4 regions of the Paenibacillus sp. M-152 genome follow, and region 1 is predicted to be linked to each of the others. Evidence: riboswitches for the same ligand, from Rfam matches in the RefSeq annotation. Region 1 holds a riboswitch; each other region holds the start of a gene.

Region 1 (4,418 bases):
TGAAGCAGCGGACTCAGGTTCTGGTTAATCCGGTTTACGGACAAGTCAGTTGCCGCCTCCAGCGCTTTAATCAAGGCATTCGTGCCATCGTGACTACCATCATCAATGAGATAAATCGAACCCTCTATAATATGGCTGCGGATAAAGGTTTGCAGTCGCTCAGCAAAGGTTTTGACATGAACAAAACGTTTCTCTTCGTTATATACAGATAAGATGAATGCAACATGTTGGCTTTTGGTCGAATACTCGGGATAGAGCAAGCTTTGTATTTCAGAAATGATTTCTTCGGTATCATTGGCTTGCCAAAATAGCAGACGCAATCGGCCTACTCCGATAATTTGCACCATATGCTGATCACTGAACGGAAAGGTTACATCCGTCACCAATAGCAATGGCATTTGCGGAAATTGGCTACGGATCTGATTAGCTTTCCGCACGGCTTGCCCCGGCTCCCTATAATCAATCAGGCAGCAACATGCATCCTCGTAGACTGAAGCGGTCTCCGTGTCCTCGCACTGTATATATTGGTAAAAACAAATCACATTGGGATAATCAATAGCCCTGTTGTTATCGCTAAAAATGGCTATAGGTCCCTGCACACAAACCTCTCCTTTTCCTCCGAATAATTCTATTTTGTTGAAAAAGAATTAAAAATGTTTGCTTAGCAAGATTAAATTAATGTCCAAATACTTCATATTTTCTTAACAAAATAGCTCACATCCCTTGATATATAAACATTTAAGAGAAGAAAAATCTATTTTCATATTTGATAAAAACAGAGTATTTGGACCTGATTCATTAGGACTATAAACGTGCGAATTACAAGATGAATCCGAAACTGAAATTAGTTCTATAAGATTAATAAGAAGATATATATATGGTCTTTTTGTCATAGATAAATAGAAGAATAAAACCAATTTGCATGTCCATACTATGGATAACATGTCATCTTTCATCATGAATAATTATCAAAATACAGGGAAAGAAGGTCTTTTTATGGAAGCATTCCATGTCAATCGTGATGGGTCATTATCTACTCCCTTACGAGGAAAGGACGTGCTAGCAAACCCTCTTTTGAACAAAGGAGTGGCATTTACAGAAGAAGAACGCAAAGAACTGGGCCTGGAAGGAATTCTTCCTCCCACTGTCCTTTCATTGGAGAAACAGAGCGTTCGGGCATATCAGCAATTCTTGGCACAACCCACCATGCTGCGTAAAAATGCCTCACTTAACGACCTTCACAATCGAAATATCGTACTCTACTATCGACTGCTAACCGACCATTTGAGTGAAATGCTGCCCGTAGTCTACACACCGACTGTAGGAACCGCCATTCAAGAATACAGCCATGAGTACAACCGCCCTGGGGGCGTATATTTATCGATAGATAATCCGAACGGTATTGGACAGGCGTTTTATAATACCGGTTTGAGTAGTGAGGATGTTGACCTGATCGTCGTGACGGATTCGGAAAGTATTTTGGGGATTGGTGACTGGGGTGTCGGGGGAATTAACATTGCTATTGGCAAACTCGCTGTATATACAGCTGCGGCAGGCATTCACCCCGGGCGGGTGCTGCCCATTGTACTGGATGTCGGCACGAATAACGAGAAGCTGCTGAATGATCCCCTGTACATCGGAAACCGCCATAAACGAGTTCGCGGGGAAGCCTATAATCAATTTATTGGTACCTTTATCAGCAAAACGTTAACACAATTCCCGAAGGCGCTTTTGCATTGGGAGGATGTGGGTAGCGTGAACGCACGACACATTATAGGGAAGTACGGTCAAAACATTCTCACCTTCAATGATGATATCCAGGGCACAGGAGCAGTGACATTAGCTGCGATTGTTTCGGCGGTAGGTGTCACTAAAACTCCGCTACGTGAACAAAAAATACTTGTCTTTGGTCCAGGGGCAGCAGGAATCGGTAACGCCGACCAAATACGGGGTGCAATGATCGAGGACGGGCTTCCTGAAGAAGATTCATTCAAGGCATTTTGGGCCTTTGATTATCGCGGACTGTTAACAGACGATATGGAAGATGTACTGGATTATCAGAAACCATATGTGCGTAAAAAGGAAGAAATCAGCTCATGGGCCCGATCGGAAGATGATAAAATACCGTTGCTGGAGGTCATCCGTCAGGTAAAACCCACAATCTTAATTGGAACTTCCGGTGTAGCGGGTGCCTTTTCTGAAGAGATTATCAAGGAAATGGCAAAGCATGTGGAACGACCGATCATTATGCCCATGTCTAATCCTACCAACCTTGCTGAAGCGGTACCCGAAGATTTGATACGATGGACTGATGGCAAAGCATTGATTGCTACCGGAAGTCCCTTTGAGCCCGTCACCTATAACGGTACGAAGTTTGAAATTGGACAGGCGAATAATGCCTTTGTCTTCCCGGGGCTAGGTCTGGGCGCAATTGTGGTCAAGGCCAAAAGAATCACCCCTTCCATGTTTACCGCAGCAGCTGATTCCGTTGCCAACGCCGTAGATTCGAATGAACTTGGCGGTGCACTGCTGCCTCATATCCAAAAATTACGTGATGTTTCGTTCGCGGTTGCGGTTGCGGTAGCGAAGGCTGCAATTCAGGATCAGGTAGCTCAGGCACACATTTCAGATATTGAACAAGCCATTCGGGATGCGATGTGGAAACCGGAATATGTAAGGGTCAAAGCCGTGGAAAGTGTAATCCAGCACCCTCATAATCCTTGACTGGAATCAAAGCAGTTTGACATAACCTAGGAACGAATGTACAGTATTAGTCAAAAGAATAGGAAAGTCCACTAGGGGAGCCATTATGGCTGAGACAAGAATGAACTTGGACCCTTTGAACCTGATCTAGTTCGTACTAGCGTAGGAAAGTGGAGCCTTCGTATATAAGGTTTCAAGCGTTTTCTGCGCATTGAACCTATGTTGAAGCCGCTCCAGTTTTCGGGGCGGCTTTTTGGCGTTGTTCCGAGAATTGTATCTTACGGGACTTCTTGTTCTCCATTTTTATTGGAGGTGGGGAAATGAGTTTTTCGCAAGAACTTCGTCGGCAGGCGGATGGCATTTTTCAAGCCATTTATGAGCATCCCTTTGTGAGAGGTATTGCTGAAGGAAATTTAACAAAGGAGCAGCTGATTCACTATGTAAAACAAGACTTTGAATATTTGAACGCCTACATGCGGATTTACGGCATCGCGATCTCCAAAAGCACAAGCCGGGAGGATATGGCTGTATTTAACGAACAGATCTCTTTTATTCTCAACAGCGAGGTTCATCCGCATCAAAACTTTTGTGCTATCGCAGGTGTCACCTATGAAGAGATGCAGGGATATCCACTCGCTCCGTCCGCTCATCATTATATCCGCCATATGCTGACAGTCGCACATGAAGGTAGTCTTGGAGAAATCATGGCCGTGCTGCTGCCATGTCCATGGACATATCTTGAGATTGGACGCAGGCTAATGGATGAGGTAAGACCGGACGAGTCTCATCCATTCTATGAGTGGATTTGTTTCTATGGAAACCAGATTGAAGATGTAACATCCAAATATCGCGAGCGTGTGGATGCTTGGGCGAATGTCGCCACGGCTGCCGAGCAAGAGCGGATGATTGAGCATTTTATGCTAAGCTGCCAGCTGGAATATATGTTCTGGGATATGGCTTATAAGCAGGAACAATGGCCCGTCCAGATGCGCGCTACGGTCTTGGAATAATCAGTAGAGATGAGAGAGGATAAACATGATGAGTATATGGGAACAAAGTTATTCGGATCTCCTGACAAAGGTACAAAATAGCAACCCCCTCGTTCATAATATAACCAATGTGGTGGTCACCAACTTTACAGCCAACGGCCTGTATGCGCTGGGCGCTTCCCCGGTGATGGCTTATGCACCCGAGGAAGTAGCAGATATGGCAAAAATAGCGGGCGCCGTCGTGTTAAATATCGGTACGCTGAACCGCGAGCTGGTAGATGCCATGATCATTGCTGGACAATCAGCGAATGCTCATGGTGTTCCAGTTCTGCTGGATCCGGTTGGTGCGGGAGCGACGAGCTTTAGAACCGAGTCAGCACTGCGGATCCTAAAAGAAGTAAAAATCTCACTAGTGCGAGGCAATGCAGCCGAAGTCGCCCATCTAATCGGAGAAGTCCGAGAGATTAAAGGGGTAGATGCAGGCAACAGTGCTGACAGCAGTAATGTCGATCTGGCAGTTCGGGCTGCACAAACGCTCCATACCATGGTTGTCATCACTGGAAAAGAGGACGTCATCACCGATGGGGTCGAAGTACGATTGATTAGTGGCGGAGACGCGCTGCTTACGAAGGTAACCGGAACAGGCTGCCTGCTGACCTCTGTGTTGGGTGCGTTTGCAGCAATTGAACCCAACCTGCTGCTCGCAGGTACAGCAGGTTTGGCATT
Region 2 (4,418 bases), 2.2 Mb from region 1:
ATGCCAACTTTCCTGCTGCTTCCAATGACGAATTTCCTCCAGCACACGTAAGGGCAGGAAAGACCCATAAGTACTCAGCATCGTTTTTACCTCCCGTATCCCACTATGGCTATCCGGCAGATCTAGCAGATCTGTCCTGGATGCATATGTACCCAGTATATTCGCCGTCTCATCGGGAATATGTCTATGAACTTCCTTCATCAGGTTATACCTGTTGTGCAGAACAATAATTAATCGTGGAAAATAAAAAAAGAAGCCTGTCTACGGCACGGGTTAAGTGTCCATAGGCAGACTTCTTCAAGGCGATGAATGCTTATTTCGAAAATAATTCTTTACTTCGTAGTCGTTTGTTTATGGGCAGCAGCCGTGGTTTTCTTGTCCTCCAGCTCCTGCACATTGCTTAAAAACGTCGATACCCGCCGCAAATATTCACGAGGGTGCTCTCTGAAAATAAGCTCATGTATCCCGTTTTTGACAATCCATACACTGGAAAGCGGGTTGGTCTGATTGGCAGCGAGCTTTTCCGCAATGGGGTAAGGGGCCTTTTCATCCTGTGTACCATGCACAAACATGATTGGAAACGGATAGTCCTCTTTTTTAACCTCCTGATATGGAATCTGATGCAAACTGGTGCCGTTCAAGACTGGAAACAGCAACTCCAGTATTTCCAAAGATGGATGTCTCGGCAAATTAATTTGATTGTGAATGTTATGGTAGAGCGTATCCGGTTCCAGTAGGAAGGTGCTGTCCAAAATCATCGCGTCCACATCTTTGGTTTGCAAACCCGCCTGAAGAGCGGTTCCTGCTCCCATAGAGAAGCCCCATACAATAATTTCCGACGAGCCGCGTTGTTTTGCAAGCTGGATGGCCCCAAGAAGCTGTTGGGATTCTGCCTTGCCTCCGGTTGCGACGGCCTTGCTGTTTTGTGACGCAAATCCGTAATCGAACATGACCACATTAAAGTTCAAGCTATGGGCATAATGCGCCAGATCATACATGGGAATCCAGCTTTCTTCGCGGTTAGCTCCATAGCCATGACTAAAAATTATGGTTTTCCGCGATTGATCTGCCGGGATATACCAGCCTTGTACCATGCGGCTACCATCCTTGGCTGGGAAGCTGACTTCCTCATAAGGCATACCTTTGGCCTGCATCGGATTAGAGTATAATGGCGCGACGGTGGGATTCGTAAGCACCCAGGCGATGTAAGCATGCAAGGCAATAAAACAAAACAATAGAAAAAATACGACCGACAGCAGCAGAGCAATCACAACGTGCTTGAACCGCAGCATACGGGGATTAAAGAGTGGGGTGGACGGCTCCTGAACAGCGGTCTGTAGCTGAGCGTTGCGCTGGGATGTCGAAATCATGTAAGAGCCTCCTTATATAGAATTGATCTTCGAATCATAAAATTTAGGTATAATTCCACTTGAAAATAGTAGGGTATGTCCGTATAGATACCTATTATCGTATGATGGGTATTATCCAAAGTCAACGTCTGAACCGGAAAAGTAAAAATGATGCAAAGAATTGTCGATGTTTGTTCTTGTTCTGTAATATGGTTGTCACAAAAACATCGGTTTACAGTAGCCGCGACTATTCTATATAATTTATGTAACCATGTTTCATAGTGTGAAACGAATATGGATACAAGAGGAGCGGTTCACGATGGAAGACCGTAAATTAACCGTCCGCGCTGTAGAGCGTGCACTTGATATACTGCTGTGTTTTACCGCAGAATCTGATCTTGGTCTAACGGAGATTGCCTCCCAAATTGGTCTACATAAAAGCACTGTTCATCGTCTTTTGACTACGCTAGAGGATCGGGGATTTGTCGTTCGGAATGCCGAAACGGAAAAATATCGGCTTGGTTTTCGCATATGGGAGCTGTCGACGCATCTGTCCCAAAGCGATGAGCCGGCGGTGTTGTTACAGCCTGCAATGGAAGGACTGCGTGATCGCTTAGGGGAGACGGTCAGCTTGTACCTGCGGGATGGAAGCATGCGTATTCGCATACAAGCCGTGCAGAGCAATCAGGCGATCCGCAGGGTTGCTCCCGTGGGAGCGCGTATGCCGCTGGCTGTGGGAGCCTCCAGCAAGGTGCTGGCGGCCTTTATGCCGCCACAGGAGCTGGAGGTACTGCTAAGCAGTGAAGAATGGCCTCCCTCAGTAGATACTGAGGTATATAAAGCCCAGCTGCAGGACATTCGCGAGAAGGGGTATGCGACTAGCTATGAAGAACGTGAGCCAGGAGCTGCGGCTGTGGCCGCGCCTATTGTGAACCGAAAGGGGCAGGTCGCGGCGGCTTTATCTGTATCCGGCCCGGTCAGTCGACTTGCGCCTGAGACGCTGCATGATTTTGCTCCGGTTTTGATCGAAGCAGCTAAGGAAATGGGGCTTATGCTCCCGTAACAGTAATCAATACAAAAGGAAATCATACAAGGGTTGCCAAAGCTATAAATTTAAAGTAGTCTGATAGAGATGGCGGATGTCTGTTATAGCCGCCAATTCATGTGAATAGAAAGTATCACAGTTACTGGGGGAGCCTGTAATGCAGGCTGAGATGGAATCGGGCAAGATTCCGGACCCTTTGCACCTGATCTGGATCATACCAGCGTAGGGAAGTAATCGGCCATTGAAATGTATACGCAGCTGCTGTCTGCGGTGACGCATAGGGTTTTATTCCATGTGCGTGCTGTCTGGATAGCTGCCTCGTTTGATTAGCCGGTTCCCTAGGGAACCGGCTTTTTTGCATAGATCAGCGCCACCCTCGGAATGGTTCCGGATCGGTGTGTCATTTCAACGATACGGGAGGAATGGATCATGAAATCGATGGAAACCGAAGGAACAAAAGAAACAGGAATGAAATCAACAGCAGTAGAGAAGACAAGTGCGGAGCAATCCAGTAGGGTTAATTCTTTCCCGGGGAGCCGCAAGGTGTATATTCAAGGTTCTCGGCCGGACATTGCCGTGCCAGAGCGTGAAATCGCGCTGCATCCCACACATACGCCGCAGGGGATAGAGTATCATGAGCCACTGCGTGTGTACGATACCAGCGGTCCGATGACAGATGAAGCCTATCAGGTAGATATTCGTCAGGGCTTGCCACCATTACGGCGAGCTTGGGCACTGGAACGGGGGGATGTGGAGGCTTACGCGGGCCGCGCCGTCAAGCCGGAGGATAATGGACTGAAACCCGGCTCCAAACGGGAAACAGTGGAATTTCCCGGCGTGACTAACCGTCCGCTTCGGGCTTCACAAGGGCGCACTGTGACGCAAATGCATTATGCGCGGCAAGGGATCATTACGCCTGAAATGGAATTTGCGGCGATCCGTGAAGGAGTGGAGCCCGAGTTTGTGCGGCAGGAGTTGGCGGCTGGACGAGCCATTTTACCTTCAAATATCAATCACCCGGAAAGCGAGCCCATGGTCATAGGGCGCCATTTTCACGTGAAGATCAATGCAAACATTGGAAATTCCGCGGTTACGTCCTCCATCGAGGAGGAAGTGGAGAAGATGACCTGGGCGGTACGCTGGGGCTCAGACACCGTCATGGACCTGTCCACAGGTCGTAATATCCACACAACGCGTGAATGGATTATTAGGAATTCACCCGTACCGATTGGGACGGTGCCGCTATATCAGGCACTGGAAAAGGTGAACGGCGAAGCAGAGAAGCTGACGTGGGAGCTGTATCGAGACACACTGATTGAGCAGGCGGAGCAAGGAGTGGACTATTTTACAATTCATGCGGGAGTATTGCTGCGATATATACCGATGACGGCGAATAGAATGACGGGAATTGTATCCCGGGGCGGGTCGATTATGGCAGCTTGGTGCCTTGCGCACCATCAGGAGAACTTTTTGTATACGCATTTTGAAGAAATCTGTGAAATTATGAAAACCTACGATGTGGCCTTTTCTCTCGGGGATGGTCTGCGTCCGGGTAGTATCTATGATGCGAATGATGAAGCACAATTTGCAGAGCTGAAGACGTTGGGCGAGCTAACGCAAATCGCATGGAAGCATGATGTCCAGGTCATGATTGAAGGGCCGGGACATGTCCCTATGCACAAAATCAAGGAGAATGTGGATTTACAAATGGAAATTTGTAAGGAGGCTCCCTTTTATACTTTAGGACCGCTGACGACGGATATCGCACCAGGATATGATCATATTACCTCAGCTATCGGGGCGGCCATGATCGGTTGGTTCGGGACGTCCATGCTGTGCTATGTTACGCCGAAGGAGCACTTGGGTCTGCCGAACAAGGATGATGTCCGCGAGGGAGTTATTACCTACAAAATTGCCGCACATGCTGCCGATCTGGCGAAGGGCCATCCACGTGCACAGCAGCGGGACGATGCTTTGTCCAAGGCGCGTTTTGAATTCCGCTGGCACGATCAGTTCAATCTTTC
Region 3 (4,418 bases), 1.4 Mb from region 1:
TGTATTAAAAGACGCGTTTCTTCCTTTGTTGGAACTGGAAAAGGAAATGATGCAGATTACGGATAAAATGGGAGAGGCTTCTCCCGAAGAGTTGGAAGTACTGCTGGAACAGATGGGAGAAATTCAAGAGCAACTGGATATGGGGGATTTTTACCTCATTGATGTGAAGGTTGAAGAAATGGCGAATGGATTAGGTCTCTCTGCCATCGGACTGGATCGGGATGTAGCAGCCCTTAGTGGTGGGCAACGGACAAAGGTGCTGCTTGCGAAGTTGCTGTTGGAAAAGCCAAATGTATTGCTGCTGGATGAGCCTACCAACTATTTGGATGTGGAGCATATTGAGTGGCTTACGCGATATTTGAAGGATTATCCCTATGCTTTTATCCTAATTTCACATGATACTGAATTTATGAACCAAGTCGTTAATGTAATCTACCATCTTGAATTTGCTAAGATGACCCGTTATTCAGCTAACTATGAAAAGTTTCTTGAAATGGCGGATCTGAACAAAGCCCAGCATATTGATGCATATGAGAAGCAGCAGGAATATATTAAGAAACAGGAAGATTTTATTCAGCGCAATAAAGCGCGCGCATCTACATCAGGTCGTGCAAAAAGCCGTGAAAAGCAGCTTGATCGAATCGAACGTATTGATAAGCCAGAAGAAGCCGCAAAGCCAACCTTTCAGTTCAAAGAAGCCCGTGCAAGCGGGAAAACAGTTTTTGAGGGTATTGATTTTGAAATTGGCTATACTCATGCCCTTTTGCCTAAAATGTCCATGACGATCGAACGTGGCGAAAAGATCGCAATTGTAGGCTGCAATGGTGTTGGTAAGTCTACGTTACTCAAAACCATTCTGGGGAAAATACCTCCAATCAGCGGAAAAACCTATCAAGGAGATTTCTTGCAGCCCGCTTATTTTGAGCAGGAAGTAAAGGCAGAGAAAATTACACCGATTGACGATGTATGGAATGAATTTCCACATTTGAATCAGCATGAAGTACGAGCGCATTTGGCGCGTTGTGGTTTGAAGAATGAGCATATCACGCGGCCTCTGTCTGCGCTTAGTGGTGGAGAACAGGCTAAAGTCCGCCTTTGTAAACTGTTAATGCGTGAGAGTAACTGGGTACTGTTTGATGAGCCCACCAACCACTTGGATGTCAAAGCAAAGGATGAACTCAAACGCGCTTTGAAGGAATACAAAGGGACCGTATTGCTTGTATCCCACGAACCGGACTTTTACGAGGATTGGGTAACCAAAACGTGGAATGTAGAAGAGTGGTCTAGTAAAGTTAACTAAAATCCAGTTCTGACAGATTTCATACAAGGTGGGGTTTGCAGAATTAGGAAAATATGCTAAGCTATCTTTAGCTGATACAATAAAATAGTCACACTAGGGGAGCCGCCCATGCGGCTGAGACGAAATAAATGGATTTCGGACCCTTTGTACCTGATCTGGGTTATGCCAGCGTAGGGAAGTGAGTACTGTACAAACAAGGTAGTAGCTCTTTACTTTTGTTTGCGCAGGGAACGATATACGTTTACGGATATAATAGTCCGTTTGATTTTGAACGTTTGTCAAGCCACTTCCTTTGGGAAGTGGCTTTTTGCGTTTCGTTCATCTTCATTTGTTCGAGTTTCCGTAGATGGATTTACATATAATCTCCTTTCATTATTGCTGGTACATGTGGCTGGCTCCGTATGATATTACCCAATATGGAGCTAAAACAATATAGATTCAGCTAATACGATTTTTTTATAACACAAGTTCATATTCTTTAGTCCAAGTGAGGTGAAAATGAGATCGAATTACACGTAATTACGATGGAAAGTGTCTCCTGTGTGAATGTACCCCAAGTGGCTGCCGCTATTTGTCCTTATATTCATTATGTACACGCACGTTCGAAACAGAAGGGTGCCTCTGCTTTGCTTTCTTTGACTCGTAGCATGATCAAGCAGGAAGTTCCTTTGCGGCAAATTGTAGTAAATGACCGCGTGGACGTAGCTTTACTTACCTCGGCAGGAGCTGTCCAGCTTCCAGCTAATGGGTTATCTGTGGTGGATGCGAAAAGTCTACTTTCAGAGGGTACACGCTGTGGAGTGTCTGTACATTCCTTGGAGGAGGTGCAGACCGCCGAGCAGGCTGGAGCAGACTATGTACTATTTGGTCATGTATATGAGACCCATTGTAAAGCCGGTCTTGTACCGCGGGGTATAGCACAGCTTGAACGCATTTGCAGATTGTCGGACATTCCGGTGATAGCGCTGGGAGGCATACAACCCCATCATGTTCCAGAGCTTTATCATGCTGGAGCAAGCGGAATTGCGGTGATGTCTGGTATATGGCAAGCAAAGTCACCCGTTGCAGCAGCGATGGAATATAGGCGAATGGTAGATCTTGTAGTTCACGACCTGTAGCAAGAAAACAAGACGAAGGGAAAGCAGAAGCTCACTGGAGAGGAGACACGGAACATATGTCAAAGACACATACAGAGAAAAAAGCGATAGGACACGCTGAATGCTTGGTCATAGGCGGAGGTGTGATCGGCAGTTCCATTGCTTATCATGTGGCTAAGGAGGGACGTAGTACGATCATGCTGGAACGATGGATCCCTGGTGAGGGAGCATCAGGAGCAGCGGTGGGAATGCTGGCAGCGGAAAGTGAAGAGTTTGCAGACCTTGAGCTGGCACGATTTGCCCGTACAAGTCGAGATGCATTCCCTGACCTTGTCTGTGATTTGGAACGTTTATCGGGTATTTCAGTGGACTTTCGTACAGGAGGATTTGTGACCCCATTTCGTTCGGAAGCAGAGGGCCAAAAACGCTGGAATGCTGCGAATATGCGAGAGGATGATCGTCCCATTTGGTGGGATGCCAAGGAGTTGGCCCGACGGATTCCGGGCTTGGCAGATCAAGTAATTGGGGCTATCTACCGATCAAAGGAGACACAAGTGTCTCCTGTCCAGCTTTGCCGTGCTTATGCAGGGGCAGCTGCGGTGCTGGGAGCAACAATATGGTCTGGAACTCAAGCTGAGGAACTGGTCATACAGGATGGTCGAGTTTGTGGTGTGCGAACGGATAGTGGTTTTTTTTCCTGCGATCAGGTCGTGATTGCCGCAGGCTTGGACAGCTTGAACTTGCTAGAACAAATTGGGTTTGATTATCCACTATACCCGGTCAAGGGCGAAGCGGTAGCAGTCTCCTTGAAGGATCATCCGTTGGATTATACCATTTATGCTGACGATATTTACCTCGTGCCTAAACAGAATAACGAGCTTTGGATTGGTGCCACAAGTCTTTCGCATCAATATGACAAAGAGGTGACCGTAGGAGGCTTAAAGGGGTTGTTAGCACGTGCATCTGCCTGGTTACCGCGTGTACAGGAAGCTTCTTTTGTACGTGCATGGGCAGGCTTGCGTCCGCAGGCAACTGCGGAGCGTCCTTTCATTGGTCCTGTTCCTGGGGTAGAGGGCGTCTATGCTGCAGTCGGGCATTATCGCAACGGTGTCCTGCTTAGTGATGCGACTGGGCGAGCGATGGCAGCTATGCTTAAAGGGGCTGGTGCAGCTGGACTTGGAATAAGTAAATTTTCTTCTGAACTTTTCAAGGAGGAAAGCTTATGAAGCTGACCATTAACGGACAGAGCATGACCATTTCCAATCGAATCACTCGTGTGGATCAATTGCTGCATGAACTTGATTTAAAGGTGAAAACCGTAGTGGTAGAGCTGAATCGGCATATATTGACCCGTGAAGATCATCATGAAACGGTACTTAAGGATGGAGATTGCCTAGAAATCGTACATTTTGTAGGAGGCGGTTGATCATGTTAACCATTGGAAAAGCATCTTTTACCTCAAGGCTGTTGCTAGGAACAGGGAAATTTTCGGATCTGGATATCCAATCCCAAGCCGTAGAGGCTGCTGAGACGGAAATATTAACGTTCGCTGTGCGCAGACTGAATTTGGAGGAACGGGATAAGCAGCATTTTCTCGATACACTGGATTTGAGCCGGTATACACTTCTTCCCAACACAGCGGGGGCAACAACAGCAGAGGAGGCAATCCGTATTGCCAAGTTGGCAAAAGCCTCCGGCTTGTGCGATATGATTAAGGTAGAAGTCATTGGGGATAGCAAGACGCTGTTGCCTGATCCTTTTGAAACATTGAAAGCTAGTGAAAAGTTGCTAGAGGAAGGCTTTGTCGTGCTACCCTACATATCGGATGATGTGATACTAGCGAAGAGGTTGCAAGAGCTTGGAGTACATGCCGTAATGCCTGGAGCGTCGCCGATTGGTACAGGACATGGTTTGCTCAATCCGTTTTCGTTAGAGTTGATTATCGAGCAAGCGGAAGTTCCGGTCATTGTCGATGCTGGTATTCGCTCACCTGGTGACGCAGCAATGGCAATGCAGTTGGG
Region 4 (4,418 bases), 1.8 Mb from region 1:
GCCCGTCCATGGCCGCTACAGCCACGGGAAAAAAGCATACTAATGTAATGACCATAAGCTTGGGCAGCACCCCAAAACCGAACCATACCATGAGCAACGGACCGAGGGCGATAATCGGAATGTTTTGGCTAAGGATCAAGAGCGGGTATAGAGCAGATTTGAGAAAAGGAATCGTATGAAGAACGATGGCGATCAGCAGTCCCGTTGCTGTCCCTATAGCAAATCCCGCAAGCGTCAGGCGAACCGTAGCCCATGTATGGGTGCCAAGCAACGCCGATTGCGCCATGCCCTCTTGTACGATTAGGGATGGAGCTGGCAGGAGCCAGGATTCAATATGTAAATAGTTAACCGCTCCCTGCCAAGCCGCTAAAAAGAAGAGGACCGCCACAAGGGGCGGCCATACGCTTTTCCACCAGGATGCGTTCTTGCCTTTCGGATTCATGGGCGATACTTCTCGGTCAGCTTGTTCATGCTGATGCCCTGTGGGTTATGTGCGATTTTGATCTGTGAAATGACGCTGGGACTTCCAGCTTCCGTCAAGGCCTCATGCATGTCTTTGACGACTTTCAGCAATTCGTCCAATTCGCCCTCCATTGTGGTATCCAATGGATTCACCTGATGCTTGACGCCGGAACGCTGAATGACCTCAATCGCCTTGTCTACATATGGATAAGAGTCTTCGTTATTAGGAGTTTTAGGGATGACTTGAATACTGAGCAATGTGTTAGCCATGCGAATTTCACCTGTCCTTTATTGTTTAAGTTATTAGGAAAATAAATTGGTTTAAGGCGGGGAGACCGCTTCACTGTTCATTTGATCTTACGATCGCTGTTGCCGTGGGATTCTTTGAATAAAATTTTAAAGGTAAGAATCCCCCTGAGCATATGCTTCCGAAGCTAGCTTTTCTAAAGAAAGCTTTCAGGCGAACGCTTCGCTTCTCCAGATTCAAATGAATCGCTACGCTGCCAATCGCCTTAAAAGCACTTTAGTTTTTTGATAGGTTGTGTGGCATTTTTACACACAAGCGCACCTGCTTTTGCGCTTAGATACTATGAGACTAAAGAATAAACCAAGTGGAGCGAGAGCGAAGCGGACGGAAAGGTGCTGTACAAGCGAAGCGGTCGCTTTTGTCCCCGGATTTTTACCCTGCTGATGCTTTAATCCGGAAATCCGGGGGCGGTGGCGATGGAAAGCATCATCCGTCCGCGTATTGGCACAAAGGCTACTTCAAGCTCTATTTACAAGATCAACGCTTGGGCAAGAAGTCGTTTGTGAAGGCCTTATCGACTTCCAAAGGTTTGCTGAGCAGCTTGCGTTCATACATCCAGTCCGAGTAGTTTTTCCATACCTCCGCTTTTTGTACGCCCCATTGCGGGGCATCGTCCTGATAACGCGGACTTAGCCATTTTTGACTAGCGAGTACCAGTTTTTTGTCCAGCTCCGGCACTGCTTTACTTAAGATATCTGCCGCTTCTTCTGGATGGGCGATAGTGTATTCATAGCCTTGCGCGGTAGCGTCCATGAACGCCTCAACCAGCTCAGGATCATTTTTTATCGTCTGTTCATTGCTCACAATTACAGGTGTATAGTAATCGAGGTTTTTGGAATAATCTTTTACATATAGCATATCCAATGGCTCACCTCGAAGCTTGGCCTCAATCCCGGTCCATGCGTAGAAAATCCAGGCAAAGTCAATATCCCGCTTCACGGCTGTAAAATAGTCTGCATTGCCCATATTGACGATCTTCACTTTGCTCACATCACCTTGGTCTGAATCCATGATGGATTTCATGACCGCTTCTTCTACAGGAGAACCCCAGCCGCCGTAACTTTTACCCTCGAAATCTTTCGGGCTTTTAATTCCGCGGTCTACCGGGGCTGCGAAGCCAGAGGTGTTATGCTGAATCACCGCAGCGATGGATACGAGCGGCACGCCTTGGATGCGAGCCTGAGTGACGCCTTCTTGATAGCTGATACCAAAAGGTGCAGCATTCGAAGCAACCATTTGGTCCGCCCCGCCTGAGCCTGGTTGAACAATTTGGACATTCAAGCCTGCTTTTTCGTAAAATCCTTTGTCCTTGGCGACATAGAGTCCTGTGTGATTCGTATTGGGTGTCCAGTCGAGCACGACTTTAACATCTTTGAGCCCCTTTGCCGAGGTAGACGTTGAAGTGTCGGCAGCAGGAGCCTCCTTTTGAGATGTAGGGGGATTGCCGCCGCAAGCGGTCAGAGTCAGAGCCATGAGCCACAGACTGATTAGACCCAGGCTTAACATTTTCATGCGCTTCATCGTTGTGTTCTCTCCTTTTTAATTACCCGTTATCCGTCCAATCAGACAGCTTATGTCCCCCATTTTCACAAAAATAACATCTGCCGGAATGCAATCTTTCCAACAACTTCATCTTCAACAAAAAAAGCGTCCCGGGATTCCGGGACGCTTGCGCTTGTATATACCAAAGTAAGGGATGTCCTGTTTTAATAAAAGGCACATCTTGCTTAAGCATTCCTACGCTGGCATTACCCAGATCAGGTTGTAAGGGTCAGTGTCTTGGGACACACTCTCAGCCGGCCGATTCCAGCACCCCTGGCATTGTATGGTTTAATGGGTTCGTTTATTCGGGTTTACTACGACGATTATATGCCTTGAAGGCGGGTCTGTCCAGCCTTAAGGAAGCGCTCACGGTTCATTTGCCGAACGACAGGGTACACTTTTACTGTGAGCTTTGATCTGAAAATGAACATGAATCATTCAGATCTGTTCTGGTCATGTTATTTTCAGAACAGCTACACTGTATGTTTAGGAGAGCTGGTGCCAAGTGGCATAGACTCTATAGAATTCTAATTCGTAAAAAGGAGTTGTTGTACTGTGGGTAAAACGGAGACATTGGATCGCAGTCAGCTGGAACAAGCCATTGTGAAGGCTTTGGATAACAACAAATTTTGCTCGTTAGGTACGGTAGAGGGCGGAAAACCGAAAGTACGCTATATGGCCCTTTTTAACGATGGAATGAACATTCATCTGGCGACGGATCGCAAAACACATAAAGTGGAAGAGCTAAAGAACAATCCGAATGCTTATCTGCTGCTGGGTTATGAAGTGGGTGGTACAAAGGAAGTCTTGGAAGTGGAGGCTACCGTCCAGGTTACAGCTGATGAGGGGTTACGCAAACAAGTGTGGAATGATTCTCTGAAAAAGTGGTTTTCCGGACCTGATGATCCCGATTATGTCATTTTAGACGTCAATCCGACTCGTATTGAGTATGTTGGTCAACAAACGGAGCGCCAGGTGTGGACGAAATAGAAACAATATAAACGGACAAGCCAGTAAATTTCCAACTTTTTCAGGAGATTTACTGGCTTTTTTGTGCGAAAAATAATTATTTTTTCATAAATATTTTAAGCAAATGACTACTCTTTTGTCCTACGTTGGATTAAAATAGGAATGGTGGGTTCAAAGCTTACATATATGTGCAAAAGTATGTATATGAGGCATACACCTTAATGAGGAGGGGTATATTTTGTTATTTCGTAAAAATTGGTTTAAAGGGTTTACAGCAGCAGTTGTAGCTTGTAGCCTGCTGATGTTTTCAGCCGCTCCATCCTGGGCAGCTAGCGATTCTCGCGATAGCGCTACGGTGAATCTGCGGATCATGGAAACGACGGATATTCATGGGGCACTGATGAATTATGACTACTATTCGGACAAAGAAACCAACGAATATGGCTTGGTTAGTACAGCTAGTTTGATCCAGAAGGCACGTAGTGAAACAAGAAACAGTATGTTGTTCGATAATGGTGATTTGCTGCAAGGCAATCCATTAGGCGATTATATGGCTCGCAATAAAACCTTTGAGAAAGAAGGCGGTGTTCATCCGGTCTACAAGATGATGAATTTAATGGGCTATGATGCAGCTACAGTGGGCAACCATGAATTCAACTACGGTCTCGACTTTCTGGACAAATCGCTCAAGGGAGCTGATTTTCCTTATGTAAATGCGAACGTTTATGTTGATAAAGGGGGGCAAGCTACTAAAAATTATTTCACCCCTTATCAGATTCTTGATAAAACAGTAATGGATGAGAAGGGCGAAGAGCATACACTCAGAGTGGGTGTCATCGGTCTGGTAACACCTCAAATTATGCAGTGGGATGAAGCCAATTTGAAGGATAAGGTCGTTACAAAGGATATTGTGGAAACAGCCAAAAAGTTTATTCCACAAATGAAAACAGAAGGGGCTGACATTATTGTCGTACTTGCACATACAGGCTATGAAGATGTGCCGCAAACGCCAATGATGGAAAATGCCGTTAAATATTTGAGCAAGGTAGACGGAATTAACGCGATTCTGTTTGGGCATGCTCACAAATCTTTCCCAAGCTCAGATTTTAAAGATATGAGCGGATTAGATTTGGACAAA

Evidence for each region. Region 1 has a riboswitch for thiamine pyrophosphate ahead of tenA (thiaminase II). Riboswitches for the same ligand answer to the same signal wherever they lie in the genome.
Region 2: linked by a shared signal. The riboswitch ahead of thiC (phosphomethylpyrimidine synthase ThiC) and the one ahead of tenA (thiaminase II) in region 1 are both predicted to bind thiamine pyrophosphate.
Region 3: linked by a shared signal. The riboswitch ahead of EGM68_RS13955 (thiamine phosphate synthase) and the one ahead of tenA (thiaminase II) in region 1 are both predicted to bind thiamine pyrophosphate.
Region 4: linked by a shared signal. The riboswitch ahead of EGM68_RS02595 (ABC transporter substrate-binding protein) and the one ahead of tenA (thiaminase II) in region 1 are both predicted to bind thiamine pyrophosphate.

What each region holds. Positions count from the first base shown of each region.
Region 1 covers NZ_CP034141.1:4,590,721-4,595,138, forward strand. The annotation lists gene EGM68_RS19985 (glycosyltransferase) at 1-599, opposite strand, end outside; gene EGM68_RS19990 (NAD-dependent malic enzyme) at 997-2,724, shown strand; TPP riboswitch at 2,788-2,889, shown strand; gene tenA (thiaminase II) at 3,024-3,713, shown strand; gene thiM (hydroxyethylthiazole kinase) at 3,739-4,418, shown strand, end outside.
Region 2 covers NZ_CP034141.1:919,344-923,761, forward strand. The annotation lists gene EGM68_RS04195 (Fe-Mn family superoxide dismutase) at 1-81, opposite strand, end outside; gene EGM68_RS04200 (alpha/beta hydrolase) at 333-1,370, opposite strand; gene EGM68_RS04205 (IclR family transcriptional regulator) at 1,669-2,412, shown strand; TPP riboswitch at 2,529-2,640, shown strand; gene thiC (phosphomethylpyrimidine synthase ThiC) at 2,863-4,418, shown strand, end outside.
Region 3 covers NZ_CP034141.1:3,224,899-3,229,316, reverse strand. The annotation lists gene EGM68_RS13960 (ABC-F family ATP-binding cassette domain-containing protein) at 1-1,300, shown strand, start outside; TPP riboswitch at 1,386-1,494, shown strand; gene EGM68_RS13955 (thiamine phosphate synthase) at 1,825-2,418, shown strand; gene thiO (glycine oxidase ThiO) at 2,475-3,623, shown strand; gene thiS (sulfur carrier protein ThiS) at 3,620-3,823, shown strand; gene EGM68_RS13940 (thiazole synthase) at 3,826-4,418, shown strand, end outside.
Region 4 covers NZ_CP034141.1:573,490-577,907, forward strand. The annotation lists gene EGM68_RS02585 (ABC transporter permease) at 1-442, opposite strand, end outside; gene EGM68_RS02590 (MTH1187 family thiamine-binding protein) at 439-732, opposite strand; gene EGM68_RS02595 (ABC transporter substrate-binding protein) at 1,247-2,290, opposite strand; TPP riboswitch at 2,487-2,596, opposite strand; gene EGM68_RS02600 (pyridoxamine 5'-phosphate oxidase family protein) at 2,867-3,301, shown strand; gene EGM68_RS02605 (bifunctional 2',3'-cyclic-nucleotide 2'-phosphodiesterase/3'-nucleotidase) at 3,519-4,418, shown strand, end outside.